DNA from 3 places in the Lysinibacillus sp. UGB7 genome. Region 2 is predicted to be linked to each of the others. Evidence: riboswitches for the same ligand, from Rfam matches in the RefSeq annotation. Region 2 holds a riboswitch; each other region holds the start of a gene.
What was found. Region 2 has a riboswitch for cobalamin ahead of ACOMCU_RS15230 (hypothetical protein). Riboswitches for the same ligand answer to the same signal wherever they lie in the genome.
Positions count from the first base shown of each region.

Region 1 (3,287 bases), on a different contig from region 2:
TATTCACGTTATAATTGAATGGGGTGATAGCGAATGAAAAGTGTAAACTTACAACTTGACCACAATAACTCGATTGAGATAACGCAGATAGATAATACTTTATTCGAAGTTCGACTCGGTATTAACGGAAGTATTAGCATGTACTATATGACGCGCGCTCAACTTGAAAATCTTGAACTAGGCGCTGATGTTCATATTGAGACGATTCGTGCTGGATTACTTAACGATTAATGGTAGTTCAAGACGTTCTACTATAACGGTTAGGCTATTGCAGCTTAACTGTTTTTTTATTTTCCCAAAGGCCCCGTACCTGATTAGTTCAAGAACGTTTTCATTTTATTACTGGTGTAGGCATACCATTGTGCCAATCCATGATGAATGGGGCTTGGTGAGGATTGAGATTTAATGGTATTTCATTTCTCGATACAAAGTGCAATTCGCTACTTTCATCATTGATTTGTAAAGTGCCTTGATAATCGTTTGAATAAAATATTATCTGAACACTAAATACTTTATCTCCATTTGAGTACTCTGCAAAACCATTTTTACCTGAATACAATCCAAACAAACTTACATTGTTCAGAATAAGATTAGTTTCCTCAAAGACCTCCCTTTTGACTGTCTCTTCAAAGGTTTCTCCGATTTCCAAGATGCCTCCTGGGATGCCCCAAATATTATTGTCAGTCCTTTTTTGTAAAAGAATACGTCCAATATCATCTTCAATTATTGCTCCGCATCCAATCGTCAATAGAGTTTCATGTCCAATCATTTGTCTCATTGTTTTAATGTAGTCATTCATCAATGATTACCTCATTCCTTGTTTTAGCCCAAATGTCTCTGTATTTAACTTTATTTTCCAGAAGAGAATTTTTTATAAAGATGGACGGTGTCTTTTTTTCCTTCAAGTCCTTGTCCTACTTTACGGTCAAAAAATTTTTAACTATGTAGGCTGATGTTTGCCATTTACAACTTTTCTTAAAGAGTCTCAAGTTGAATGCAAGGGTGCGTTGATAACTATATTATATCTTATATAGAACTTTATAAAAAAAACTTCCACATTAGCATGTAGTCTATCAAAATAAAAAAAGGTAATTTTAGAGAACTAACAAGTGACTCTATACTCTCCATCATAAAGTATATGGAATATTTTGTTATAATTGACAATGTAAAAACACTTCTTTACAATTAATACTAGTAATCTATAAGGAATGTGACGTAGTTCACGTTCTTTCACAACTGAATAGCGTGTAGTAATAGGTGTAAATTGAATCAATTTACTAAAAGGGAAGTCGGTGGAAGTCCGACACTGTCCCGCAACTGTAAATGTGAGCGTCTTTTTTGAATACCACTGTCTAAAGACGGGAAGGGGAAAGATGCGTTGACCGTAAGTCAGGAGACCTGCCTATTACGAGTACACACCAAAACCCTACGAGGAATAGGAGGTGGCATGTTGACAAAACAGAATATTCTGTTTGTCACTGTACGTCAAACGCCCATAGTAAAAGAAGTTATTCGGTACCGAACCGTTTCTTTCCTATGTTGGCGATGTTTGATGTTACGTGATGAATGATATGTATAAGGTGTTATAGCCATTACATAACGGATTTCCTCTTATTGAAGAAGAAATCCGTTTTTTTTTTTTAGTGGCCGTACACCTGTCGTTTTGAAAATATGTACGAAAAGAGGAATGCACGTATGACGAATATTCATGTATGTACAGCACAGGAAAAGCATCAATCAGCTATGAAAATTTGTAAGCATCCACGCACTGAAGTTGGTAAGCAGACGAAGACAAGAATCGTCATCGAATCACTTGTCGATCAGTTTTTAGCAACAGGACTTATTCGCAACGAACGATTATTTAATCGCATTTTATATAACAAAGCAATCATCTGGATTCAAAATGAAGGGTATGATGGACATCTATTGGCCAAAGCAAATGTAGCTGATGAGTTAAAAACAAGAAAGAATGGCTTTAGGATGTATATGCCGACCAATCCGATTGTTTATGAAGTGAACGGAGAAGCGTATCATTTAATTACACGTATCGATTCGGTTCGTGCAAAACCAAATTTAGAAAGACTTCATTTGGACCCAAAGCCGATTTTAAGCGCTGCACGTGTAAATGATTTATTGTGCTCGATGGTCATGCGTTTTTATGAGACGTATGTAGCAGATTTAGCATTAGTAATTGCGACAAAAAGAGAGTCAAATAAATTATCGAATCTAAAAAAATACGTAGAGCACGAATATGCGCAATTTATGCAAGCTGTAAAAACACTAAATGATTACCATTTAAATTGGCATCCTCGTGGCAATGGTCATGAACTATTGCTCCAAGTTATCGATAACTTACAATTATTAAAAAGTAAGCCGGGCACTGTGTTAGTTGATTTTTCAAACAATCATGGCTATGTCATTGTGGAACCTGCTTATTTACTCATTGAAGAGACAAATAGTACCGCGCAAGCTTTATAAAAGTAACTCCTCCACCTTGGTGGTGCATTTAGGCTGTCAACAAACTCAAAAAATTGGTTTGTTGACAGCTTTTTTCTTTTAGAGGGACCTATAACCTGTTGAGATCCGCTACGGCGGACGCTTTTCGCGGGCATGGCTTCAGTCTACTCTTCGCTACGCTCCTGCGGGGCCTTTTCGCTCATGCGATTCCCGCGGAAATCAACGGTTTTTTACTATTTATTCAAAAGACTGAAGGCAAAATCAAAGAGATTTAAGTTTGCCTTTAGTCTGAATCCTCCACTTTTGTGGAGAATTTTTTTTATCATTCTCTTAAATGAAACTAGGGAAGGATGCATTAAGTCCAGTTATCAATCATTTTTAGGTGCGCTGAACATACTAAGGATGAGTGACATGCCAGCGATTATACCGAACACATCCGAAGAATAAATGTTTAGTAGCCAATCCAAAATGATTGGTTTTTTTATAGTTATTGGCAACGATTCAAATGTAGCGAAAACTGGGTAAGCGAACGTAAGTAACAAACAAGGAATAGCGACACACCATAATAATGATAGATTTATGTTGAGTGACCCATTTTTTTACAATGATAAGCGAAATATAGAAACCTAGTAGAACAGCAATGAATGGATTTGACCAGATGACAGGCATAAAGTTGAAAGTTTCACTTACATTTTGTTGAATGATTTTTTCAATCTTTGACAATAACATTACTAATAAGAGTAAGCCAATTAGCCAAAGAATTTTCCTGCAATAAACTAGCCAAATAGATTTTTTCAAAAATATACCCCCTTCGTTGCTTAATAATTGAT
Region 1 is NZ_JBMGUV010000011.1:101,183-104,469, reverse strand. It holds gene ACOMCU_RS12085 (hypothetical protein) at 34-231, shown strand; gene ACOMCU_RS12080 (NUDIX hydrolase) at 332-799, opposite strand; cobalamin riboswitch at 1,239-1,421, shown strand; gene ACOMCU_RS12075 (hypothetical protein) at 1,696-2,478, shown strand.
Region 1: it holds a riboswitch for cobalamin, as region 2 does, so the genes downstream of both, ACOMCU_RS12075 (hypothetical protein) here and ACOMCU_RS15230 (hypothetical protein) in region 2, are expected to answer to the same signal.

Region 2 (3,287 bases):
ATGTACGTGCGCGGGCAGTACAGTTTTTATGCGCATTGGCGGCAAAAAGTGATCCAGAAGAACGTGTATTAGAAGATTTTTTGAAAATCTGGGCAGTAACATATGATGATAAAACCGTAACAGCTAGACATAGTCTGCAAGCAATTTGGCAAATTGGTCTTGCGGGACAGGTGCAAAGGGATTTAGTTGTTTCGTATTTAGCAAAAAGATTCCAAACATGTATTGATGAGAAACATTCGACACTCATTCGATATGATATTATTGTATCCTTTAAAAAGTTGTTTGATGCCACAAGCGACAAGAAGCTATTGGAAATTGCACAGAGATTAATTGAAGAAGAGCAAGATGCAAAATATAAAAAGAAATATAAGACAGCCATTCGTTAAACAAGCGTAATGGCTATTTTTTTATGTTAAACCTCTTTTATTGGAGAAAATAGGGTTTATTGCTATAATCATAAAAAATATAAAAGGGGTTTAAAAAATGAGTATTTATAATTATTTAGTGAAAAAGCCAAATGGTGAAATTTTATCAATGGAAACCTATCGTGGAAAGCCTATGCTAATTGTCAACACAGCAAACCAATGTCGTTTTACCTATCAGCTTGAGGATTTGCAAAAAATGTATGAAAAATATGGCGAGAATAATTTCGTTGTTTTAGGTTTTCCTTGTGATCAATTTGACAATCAAAATCCTGAAGATGGCGAGGAAACAACACAACTTTGCAAGATTAACTACGGTGTGACGTTCCCAATTTTTGAATTAGTGCAAGTAAACGGTGAGACGACACATCCGTTATTCAATTATTTAAAACATGAAGTGGGTTTTCGCGAATTTGGGAAGGCAAATATGCAAGAAAAAATGTTGGCGCAAGCTATTTTCCAAATAGCACCTAGTTTTTTAGATGGTCGTAATATTCGCTGGAACTTTACAAAGTTCTTAGTAGATGGCAATGGTAAAACGATTGCGCGCTTTGAACCGACTGATTCACAACTAGATATTGAACAAGTTATCGAAAAAATATTATAGTCAGTAATTATTATAGAATTTTCAGGGGAGAACTACAAATAGCTAATCGTTATGTGGAAATAGTGCTAGGTTCTGTATGTTTTTGAGCGAGTTTTCTGCAATTTCGCAACTACTTTTTCATCACAATCTATGATAAACTGCTTTACAAGTGAATAATTCTTGCAGAATAAGGGTGCTAGTCCATAGCATAATCGGGAATTCGGTGTAAAACCGGAGCTGTTTCCGCAACTGTAAGTGCAGAAAAAATCATAAAAATAAGCCACTGTCGAAGATTCATAACTTTAGTAGATGGGAAGGTTATTATGATAACATAGCTACATACAAGGTAGTGAACTGTACAAGCCAGGAGACCGATCTTTATTTGAGCGTATAAGTACTCTTCGGAAGTTAGGAGGATATGCGGCAAATACATAGGCAATGTCGTGTCACAGCGACGCTACTTATGCATTTTCGTCGTTCCACTATTAATGGGGGAGGGCGTTTTTTTTATGCACGTTTAGCTCAAATCCAGTAGGAATATTTTCACGAAAGAAAGTGGGGTTTCAGGATTGAAAAAAGATGCGCGTTATTCATGTTATCCGTTTATGCGTGAAAAAGTATCGACGGTCGATTATGAGATTCGAACAGATAGCCTAACAACGCATGTGGGCGTAGCCTTGGCTGCTGTAAAGAAAGAAACAGTTGAGGTTGTTGCGGTCGATTTGATGGCAATTTTGCCAATGGCTTATCATGTGAATGGTTCAGTACGTGGCAAATTAGCTGTAACTGATGGAGATTTAGCATGGCTGAGCGATCGTTATGATTTTTACGTTGAACATGTTAGAGATGAAATTCAAAACTTTGTTTTACCACAAGGGACGGAGGCTGCCGCTGCACTTCATCTATGTCGAAGTGAAGCAAAAAAATCATACCGTGCCTTGCACAAAGTGTCAGAGGAGCGAGAAGTACCAGCCATTCTTTTCGATTATTTAGGATTACTGGCCAATGTATTTTTCGTTATGGCTGTATACATGAATCAACAGGCAGGAATTGCTGAAATTCCGTTTATAAGTAAATCATACCCAATGAAAAAGAAAAAGGAGATTGAGTGAAGTGAAGAAATTCGTTAATTTTCAATGGCTTTCGATTTTAATGTTAGCGCTTGTCCTAGTAGGTTGCGGTACAACTGATGAAGCGAAAAGTGGGGACACATCGAAGGAAGTAAATACAGCTGAAGAAACAGGCTATAAAGTGACAGATGATCGTGGTGTAGAAGTGACATTTGATGCTGTACCAAAAACTATTGTGTCTTTACAGCCAAGCAATACAGAAATTTTATTTGCATTAGGTGCGGGTGATAAAATCGTAGGCGCTACAGAATATGATACATATCCAGCAGAAGCACAGAACATTGAACGTGTTTCAGATTCTATGACGTTTAATAGCGAGCGCATTGTGTCATTAAAACCGGATGTGGTGATTGCTTACACTACTGATGGTAAAGTTGATGCGTTAAAAGGACTTGAAGATGCAGGTGTGAAAGTATTTGTTATTAAATCAGCAGCTTCATTTGAAGATGTTTATGGAGATATTGAACAAATTGCTACTGTCATGGGTGTTGAGGATAAAGGTGATCAACTAAATGAAGACATCAAGGCTAAAATAGCTGATGTTCAAGCAAAAGTAAAAGATGTAGAAAAACAAAAAAATGTTTACTTGGAAATTAGTCCGAAGCCAGAGATTTATACAGCAGGTTCAGGTACATTCCAACAAGAAATTTTAAATGCGGCTAAAGTGAACAATGTATTTGCTGACAAAAAGGATTGGGTAAAGGTTTCTGAGGAAAACGTCATTGCTAAAAACCCTGAAGTCATTCTAACAACTGTAAATTACGGCGAAGACCCTGTGGCAGAAATCATTGCACGCAATGGTTGGAATACGATTACAGCCATTCAAAACAAAGTTGTGTTTTATATAGATGCTGATATATCCAGTCGACCTGGTCCACGTATCGGCGAAGCGGTTGAGCTAGTAGCCAAAGTTGTCTATCCTGAGTTATTTCAATAATTGAAGACTTTTTAAAGCCGTCCCATAAGTTAGGACGGCTTTTTGATATGTTATGAATCATACCCCGCCCCAATTACATCAGGAAATGACGAGAAGCGCTCGGGTAAAGGCGAGAACTGCTCAGGTTCAGCAGCGCACCGATCGGCTGGCGTGCACACAGCATTTACTTTTAGAAGCCGTTTTTACGTACGCATAGATGTTTAGTGATTCTG
Region 2 is NZ_JBMGUV010000016.1:11,617-14,903, forward strand. It holds gene ACOMCU_RS15220 (hypothetical protein) at 1-386, shown strand, start outside; gene ACOMCU_RS15225 (glutathione peroxidase) at 484-1,029, shown strand; cobalamin riboswitch at 1,183-1,403, shown strand; gene ACOMCU_RS15230 (hypothetical protein) at 1,578-2,120, shown strand; gene ACOMCU_RS15235 (ABC transporter substrate-binding protein) at 2,122-3,075, shown strand.

Region 3 (3,287 bases), on a different contig from region 2:
ATTTAAAGGTTGTTTTTATTCAAAAACTAAACTAAAAAAACGGGTGGCTCTTTTCGAGTCACCCGTTTTTTAGATGTTGCCAAAATGCAGCGGTATTTGTTCTACGGTAAAATTTATAAAACGGCTCTTCTGGACGCGCATAGTCTTTATATAGGGTGATAATTTGATGAAGCAAGACTTCTATATGTTGAATCGACACACGTTTGGCAAATAATGTACCCGCTTGTGCATGAACACCCATTGGAACTGCACCTAAATAGATGTCAAAGCTGTCCTTCTGATAAACAAGTCCAATATCATCATATATCGCATTATAGCAGGCGGATGCACAACCGTTGACATTTAATCGTAACCTTTTCGGAACTTCTAAACCTTCCAATGCAATGTATAATTGTTCTGTAATCGCAGCGGCCTCCATTTTATCGCCATCGCAAAAATCACAGGCCTTCATCGCAACAATTGAACCTTGTTTTGCTATATACAAGCCAGCTTGTTGTAATGTCTTAATCGCTTGCTCCACACCATTCGTAGGTACAGATAAAAGGATACTGTACGATGCAGAATATTTAATGGCCCCACCCTCACCAACAACTTCCGCAATTTTTTGAAATTGGGCTGGCGTATAGTGTTTATTAATCATACCAGGACTCACGGCTAGACGTGCAAATTCTCCATTGGCATTGAGTGTTGCAAATGTTTTTTCAGGAATATTATTACGAAATGCGTTCACCAATCTCTCCCCCTATGAAAAAGAGCTAGCAAATTGCTAGCCCATTTTAATTACAAATTTACTTTTTGGATTTCATTTTCTTTTGTGCTTAAGAGTTAAAAATTCTCCGGATAGAATCCTTGCGCTAAAATTTGAATCGCCTCTGCTGCACGTACCCCTTCTGATGCTGCTGATAGCGGTAAAATAACAAAGCGCTCATTAGTTACGGCTGCAGTTTCTTTTAACGCTGGATCATTTTTTAGAAAGTTGATTTTTTCCTCGGCTGTTGTAGCACCGTAATCAATGACAACAATAACTTCAGGATTACGTTCTACTGCATCTTCTTTTGATACAGTTGTCCAACCTGATTCCACATCGCCAAAGATATTGTGACCACCGGCAACTGTAACAAGCTCATTCATAAAGTTTTGTGCAGCTGTAAAGACTTCCTTTTCCCCACTATCATAAACAAGAACTCGTAGCGCTTCCTTATCTTGTGGTAGCTTTTCTCGTACAGACTCTACCTCTTTCGTCATCTGCTCAATTAAAGCTTCCCCACGATCCACTACTCGAAAAATGGATGCGATATTACGAATATCGGTGAAAATATCGTCCAGCGTTGGATTCGTAATACTAGAAGATGTATGTAAATATGTGTGGATACCAAGTGCCTCTAATTCTTCTGGTGTTCCAACGCCCTTCTCACTAAAACCACTTTTCCATCCTGCATATAAAAAATCAGCTTCTGTATCAATTATTTGTTCTTTCGATGGATACTGTTCAGCTAAAACTGGTACTTTATCATATGCAGCTTGTAACGGCTCATAAATTTTGTCATCTAAATAAGCTGTACCTACCATTGAATCTTCTAGGCCTAGAGCCAGCATGATCTCTGTGACATGCTGATTTAAGCTAATCGCCTTTTTTGGCGCTTCTGTATAAACTTGCCTCGTATCATTATTTTCCATCGTTATTTCCGTAGTTTCAGCTTGTGCTGGTTCTACCTTTTCACTTTGCGCAGCTAATTCTTGTTCATCCTTACTGTTGCAAGCACCTAAAATGCTTAACATCGCAATAACAAGAATAAGCCATATGCCTTTCCACTTGTTCATGTCTGTTTTCCCCTTTGTTATGTAATCTGTATAGTAAGAAATCAAAGACTTCTTTGCTACCTATATTCTATTGACTGAATCTAGTAACATTCAGCCCAAATATAACGACTTATGACGTCAATTCGTTAAAAAAGGGCATAAAAAATCCCCTTGTTTCCAAGAGGGTATCATAGTGAATTAATCCAGGTTCTCCAACCAGTCACTACAGCCATCCTCGTGGCCTGAAGTAAATTATGTATGTATTGGCAGGTATCCTGGCTTAGGCTCATCATCTACTCCTTTCCATAGTTTCCTACAGTGGATGTAGTCTAGACTCCCCATTTACAGTTGCGGGACAGCATCGGATTTGCACCGATTTCCCTTTTAAGCAAATGACCTAAAGCCATTTGCACCAATATGTATTTTATTTCTACTTGAAAGACTAGCAGAAGTGAAATTTGATAGCAATCACACAAAAATATCCAATAATAAAAATGATTAATAACCTAGCACTATTTAAACATAAACACTAACTATTTCACACGAAATCTTTTTATGTGAATTCTGTTACAATAAAGAGAAATGTACGATGGAAATGAGGATTTTTATGTATAAAACAATTGGCGTACTCGCTCACGTGGATGCAGGGAAAACGACATTCTCTGAGCAGTTACTTTATCATACGAATAGTATTCAAGCTCGCGGACGTGTCGATCACCAGGATACTTTTTTAGATAATCATGCGATTGAACGTGCACGTGGCATTACTATATTTGCTGAGCAAGCACGCATGCAAGTTGGCAATGAAACATATACGCTTATTGATACGCCCGGGCATGTGGATTTCTCTCCTGAAATGGAACGTGCGATACGTGTCATGGACTATGCCGTTCTTGTCGTTAGTGCAGTCGAAGGCGTACAGGGCCATACCGAAACAGTGTGGCAGCTACTACGCCAGTATCATGTACCAACGTTGTTCTTTATCAACAAAATCGATCGTGAAGGGGCCGATGTCGAAGCAGTAAAGAAACAGCTTCAAAAGGAATTTTCTGCTGATGTTTTGTTAATAAATGAACCGCTCCGCACTGACTCTATATCGAGTCAAATGAAGGAGTGGCTTGCTGAGCGAGATGAACAGTTACTCGATGCTTTTCTCGCTGAAACGCTAGAGAACCATACTTGTCTAACCCGTTTGCAAACAATGATCAAGGAAGAGCTAGCCTTCCCTTGCTTTTTCGGGTCTGCCTTAAAAGATATTGGCATCAAGGAATTTTTGATGCAACTTTCCCTTCTCACTGAGACTAAATATAAAAAAGACGAACCGTTTCAAGGTGAGGTATTTAAAATTCGCCATGACGGGCAACAGCGCTTAACATTTATTAAAGCATTACAAGGCACGCTGCATGTTCGTGATGATTTTACTTTTGGTGAGATTTCTGAAAAAGTGACCGAAATACGGTTATATAATGGGAATCGCTTTGAAACAG
Region 3 is NZ_JBMGUV010000011.1:96,679-99,965, forward strand. It holds gene ACOMCU_RS12055 (class I SAM-dependent rRNA methyltransferase) at 1-35, shown strand, start outside; gene ACOMCU_RS12060 (precorrin-3B methylase) at 59-730, opposite strand; gene ACOMCU_RS12065 (ABC transporter substrate-binding protein) at 826-1,821, opposite strand; cobalamin riboswitch at 2,048-2,232, opposite strand; partial or broken gene ACOMCU_RS12070 (GTP-binding protein) at 2,408-3,287, shown strand, end outside.
Region 3: it holds a riboswitch for cobalamin, as region 2 does, so the genes downstream of both, ACOMCU_RS12065 (ABC transporter substrate-binding protein) here and ACOMCU_RS15230 (hypothetical protein) in region 2, are expected to answer to the same signal.